2 regions of the Bacillus sp. WC2507 genome follow, and region 1 is predicted to be linked to the other one. Evidence: a T-box and tRNA genes for the amino acid it is inferred to sense, from the RefSeq annotation. Region 1 holds a T-box; the other holds one or more tRNA genes.
The links. A T-box is a leader RNA that pairs with one kind of tRNA and senses whether it is charged. The one in region 1 lies ahead of thrS (threonine--tRNA ligase), so its partner is inferred to be a tRNA-Thr.
Positions count from the first base shown of each region.

Region 1 (2,451 bases):
ATCACCCATTGAATCTTCTGGACGAGTAGAAAGCTCTACTTCATATTCGAATCCAAAAGTTTTATAAACGTAATCAATTTGCGCCATTACGGATTTAATTTCATCTTCAATTTGTTCTGGTGTTACAAATAAATGAGCATCATCTTGGCAGAAAGTACGAACTCTTAATAATCCATTTAAAGCCCCACTAAATTCATGTCGATGTACTTGACCGAATTCACACATGCGAATCGGTAATTCGCGATAAGAATGCAATTTATTTTTAAACATAAGCATATGTCCTGGGCAGTTCATCGGTTTTAATGCAAAACTCTTTTTGTCTACTTCAGAGAAATACATATTGTCTTTGTAATGCCCCCAGTGCCCTGACTTTTCCCATAATTCTTGATTCATCATAAATGGAGTACGCACTTCTTGATAATTGTACTCTTTTTGAATTTCTCTTAAAAATGCTTCTAATTCATTGCGGATAATCTGTCCTTTCGGCAAGTAAAACGGCATTCCTGGTGCCTCTTCAGAAAACATAAATAACTCTAATTCACTACCTAGCTTACGATGATTTCTTTTTGCTGCTTCCTCAACAAAATGTAAATACTCCTCTAATTCTTTTTGAGAAGAGAATGCAACACCATATATACGCTGAAGCACTTGATTGTTACTATCCCCTCGCCAATATGCACCTGAAACGTGAGTTAATTGGAATGCTTTCAAATAGCCTGTTGACGGTAAATGTGGTCCTCTACATAAATCTACAAATTCACTTTGTTTATAAAGTGTTACACTTTCCTCATTAGGAATCGCTTCTAAAAGTTCTAATTTCAAGTGATCGTTCATTTCTTGAAACAATTTTTTTGCTTCTTCTCTTGAAACCTCAACTCGTTCTATTTTTACATTTTCATTTATAATCTTTTTCATTTCTTTTTCGATTTTCGGTAAATCTTCTACGTTTACACTACTCGGAAGATCCATATCATAATAAAATCCATTTTCAATAACAGGCCCTACACCGAGGTTTACATTACCATACATTCTCTTTACAGCTTGCGCTAAAATATGTGCCGCAGAGTGTCTTGCAATTTCTACACCTTCATTTGAATCTATAGTAATGATTTCCACTTTCGCATTTTCTTCAATTTTTCGGCGTAAATCATATAACTGATCATTTACCTTTCCTGCGACTGCTTTCTTTTTCAAACTATTGCTAATCGAACCTGCAATTTCTTCTAAAGTAATTCCTTTTGTAAATTCTTTAACGCTTCCATCCGGAAATTTCATTTCAATCATCTGTTCTTTCATTTTTCATCTCTCCATTTCATAATAAAAAGCACACTCATCCCTAAAATAGGGACGAGTGTGCTTATACCCGTGGTTCCACCCAGATTCCCATCGTAAACATACAATGGCTTCTTTTACGGTAACGTCGTTTACACGGCACTAGATACTTCATTTCCCTAGTGCAGCTCTAAGGTGGTAAGTTATTTTTCTGCGTTAGGAAGTTCTCAGCTTTCCTTCCTTCTCTGTATAACCGGGTAAAATAACTCGTGTCCTTTTCTTCGCTTATTATGAAATTGAATGCAAAAAAGCATATTCATCCCTAAAATAGGGACGAATATGCTTATATCCGTGGTTCCACCCAGATTCCCATCACAAAATGCAATGGCTTCTTTTGCGATAACGTCGCTTACACGGCACTAGATACTTCATTTCCCTAGTGCAGCTCTAAGGTGGTAAGTTATTTTTCTGCGTTAGGAAGTTCTCAGCTTTCCTTCCTTCTCTGTATAACCGGGTAAAATAACTCGTGTCCTTTTCTTTGCTTTTAAAAGTACATCCATTAATTGTTATTTACTATATCTTATTCATTTTATTATTGCAAGTGTTTAAAAAAGTTTTTTTATTTTAAAAAAAGAAACCAAAAATAGATTTTTGGTTTCCCCTTCACAATTTTACCAATCTTGTGGTTCGTAATTTAAGTCTGAAAATAGACGTCGTTTCTCTTTTTTCGATAAATCTCTCCACTGTCCGACTGGTAAATTATTCAACTCAATATTCATAATTCTAGTACGTTTTAACGTGTATACTTGATAACCTAAAGCTTCACACATACGACGAATTTGGCGATTTAGCCCTTGTGTTAAAATAATTTTGAACTCATATTTTGATAACTGTGTGATCTCACAAGGAAGCGTTTTCGTTCCTAAAATTTTCACACCAGCTGCCATTTTCTCTAGAAAATCAGGTGTAATTGGCTTATCTACAGAAACGATATATTCTTTCTCATGTTTGTTTTCAGCACGTAAAATTTCATTAACGATATCACCATCATTCGTTAACAAAATTAAACCGTCTGAGTCTTTATCAAGACGCCCAATGTGACTAATTCGTAAAGGATGATTCACTAAATCGATAATGTTACCTTTTACAGCTTTTTCACTTGTACATGTAATACCTACT
Region 1 is NZ_JBQXPN010000001.1:3,361,069-3,363,519, forward strand. Features, by position in the region: gene thrS (threonine--tRNA ligase) at 1-1,296, opposite strand, end outside; T-box leader at 1,341-1,563, opposite strand; T-box leader at 1,599-1,820, opposite strand; gene ACUN28_RS17865 (pseudouridine synthase) at 1,944-2,451, opposite strand, start outside.

Region 2 (2,451 bases), 3.2 Mb from region 1:
TAACGGATTATCTACATCACATGCTGCTTCTATCTTTATATGCGTTAAGCGTGAATCCATTCGCGAAAAATCAATAGCGACAATCGAATGTAACGTGCCTCCAGATGGCTCTATTACTTCCCCTTCTTCATTTATAAACCTGACTCCTAAAGCTGACAACATACCTGCTCCGCCATCATTTGTAGCACTTCCTCCAAGTCCTAAAATAATGTGCTCAGCTCCTTCGTCTAGCGCATGTAGTATAAGTTCTCCTGTTCCTTTAGTCGTTGTAATAAGTGGGTTTCGCTTTTTAACCGGAACATGTTGTAATCCTGATGCTGCTGCCATTTCAATAAACGCTGTCTTTTTATCTTTAGACATACCGTAAAAGGCTTGTACACGTTCTCTAAGCGGCCCTGTCACTTGAAGTGATATCATTCTTCCACCTGTAGCATCCACAAGCGAATCAACCGTTCCTTCTCCCCCATCCCCAATTGGTATTTTTACATACTCTGCTTTAGGGAAAATCGCTCCAAAACCTCTTTCAATAGCTTCACATACTTCTATAGCTTTTAAGCTTTCTTTATATGAATCAGATGCAATAACAACTTTCACAATTATCCCCCATCCTTTCTTTTTACATTTTCTTCATTTTAAACGACAAGTATGAAAGTTGTCTTTTTAAATACAAAAAAAGCTTACATCATATGATGTAAGCTTTTTTATTTAGATGGAGCCTAGCGGGATCGAACCGCTGACCTCCTGCGTGCAAGGCAGGCGCTCTCCCAGCTGAGCTAAGGCCCCTTAGTAATTAAGCGGAAGACGGGATTCGAACCCGCGACCCCAACCTTGGCAAGGTTGTATTCTACCACTGAACTACTTCCGCGAAAATGGTGAGCCATGAAGGATTCGAACCTTCGACCCTCTGATTAAAAGTCAGATGCTCTACCAACTGAGCTAATGGCTCGTAAATGGCTGGGCTAGCTGGATTCGAACCAGCGCATGACGGAGTCAAAGTCCGTTGCCTTACCGCTTGGCTATAGCCCATTAATATTTACTAGTATGGTTATCTTTTCAAAAAAATAAACCCTCTCAGGTTATTTTAAAGAAAATGGTGGAGGGGGGCAGATTCGAACTGCCGAACCCGAAGGAGCGGATTTACAGTCCGCCGCGTTTAGCCACTTCGCTACCCCTCCGACATTTAAAATATATATGGTGGAGGATGACGGGATCGAACCGCCGACCCCCTGCTTGTAAGGCAGGTGCTCTCCCAGCTGAGCTAATCCTCCAAAAGTGGTGACCCGTACGGGATTCGAACCCGTGTTACCGCCGTGAAAGGGCGGTGTCTTAACCACTTGACCAACGGGCCAAAAATTTTAAAACTCTTCCCAAGCTTCCAACCGGGCTTGAACCGGTGACCTCTTCCTTACCATGGAAGTGCTCTACCAGCTGAGCTATGGAAGCATAATGGCTCCGCAGGTAGGACTCGAACCTACGACCGATCGGTTAACAGCCGATAGCTCTACCACTGAGCTACTGCGGAATAATAATAGCCTGGCAACGTCCTACTCTCACAGGGACAAGGTCCCAACTACCATCGGCGCTAGAGAGCTTAACTTCCGTGTTCGGTATGGGAACGGGTGTGACCTCTCTGCCATCATTACCAGACTTTTATCATTATAAACATTTCTTTCGAAATATCAAGAAGAAAATTATATATTCCTTCAAAACTAGATAACATTTGCTTCATATTATATGGTTAAGTCCTCGATCTATTAGTATTCGTCAGCTCCACATGTCACCACGCTTCCACCTCGAACCTATCAACCTGATCATCTTTCAGGGATCTTACTAGCTTACGCTATGGGAAATCTCATCTTGAGGGGGGCTTCATGCTTAGATGCTTTCAGCACTTATCCCTTCCGCACATAGCTACCCAGCTATGCCCTTGGCAGAACAACTGGTACACCAGCGGTGCGTCCATCCCGGTCCTCTCGTACTAAGGACAGCTCCTCTCAAATTTCCTACGCCCACGACGGATAGGGACCGAACTGTCTCACGACGTTCTGAACCCAGCTCGCGTACCGCTTTAATGGGCGAACAGCCCAACCCTTGGGACCGACTACAGCCCCAGGATGCGATGAGCCGACATCGAGGTGCCAAACCTCCCCGTCGATGTGGACTCTTGGGGGAGATAAGCCTGTTATCCCCGGGGTAGCTTTTATCCGTTGAGCGATGGCCCTTCCATGCGGAACCACCGGATCACTAAGCCCGACTTTCGTCCCTGCTCGACTTGTAGGTCTCGCAGTCAAGCTCCCTTATGCCTTTGCACTCTACGAATGATTTCCAACCATTCTGAGGGAACCTTTGGGCGCCTCCGTTACACTTTAGGAGGCGACCGCCCCAGTCAAACTGCCCACCTGACACTGTCTCCCGGGTCGATAAGACCCGTAGGTTAGAATTTCAATACAG
Region 2 is NZ_JBQXPN010000001.1:126,212-128,662, forward strand. Features, by position in the region: gene ACUN28_RS00685 (glycerate kinase) at 1-594, opposite strand, end outside; tRNA gene ACUN28_RS00690 (tRNA-Ala) at 711-783, opposite strand; tRNA gene ACUN28_RS00695 (tRNA-Gly) at 794-865, opposite strand; tRNA gene ACUN28_RS00700 (tRNA-Lys) at 871-946, opposite strand; tRNA gene ACUN28_RS00705 (tRNA-Gln) at 952-1,026, opposite strand; tRNA gene ACUN28_RS00710 (tRNA-Tyr) at 1,092-1,175, opposite strand; tRNA gene ACUN28_RS00715 (tRNA-Val) at 1,193-1,268, opposite strand; tRNA gene ACUN28_RS00720 (tRNA-Glu) at 1,274-1,348, opposite strand; tRNA gene ACUN28_RS00725 (tRNA-Thr) at 1,371-1,443, opposite strand; tRNA gene ACUN28_RS00730 (tRNA-Asn) at 1,448-1,522, opposite strand; rRNA gene rrf (5S ribosomal RNA) at 1,532-1,647, opposite strand; rRNA gene ACUN28_RS00740 (23S ribosomal RNA) at 1,735-2,451, opposite strand, start outside.
Region 2: it encodes a tRNA-Thr, which carries the amino acid that the T-box ahead of thrS (threonine--tRNA ligase) is inferred to sense. The anticodon was not compared.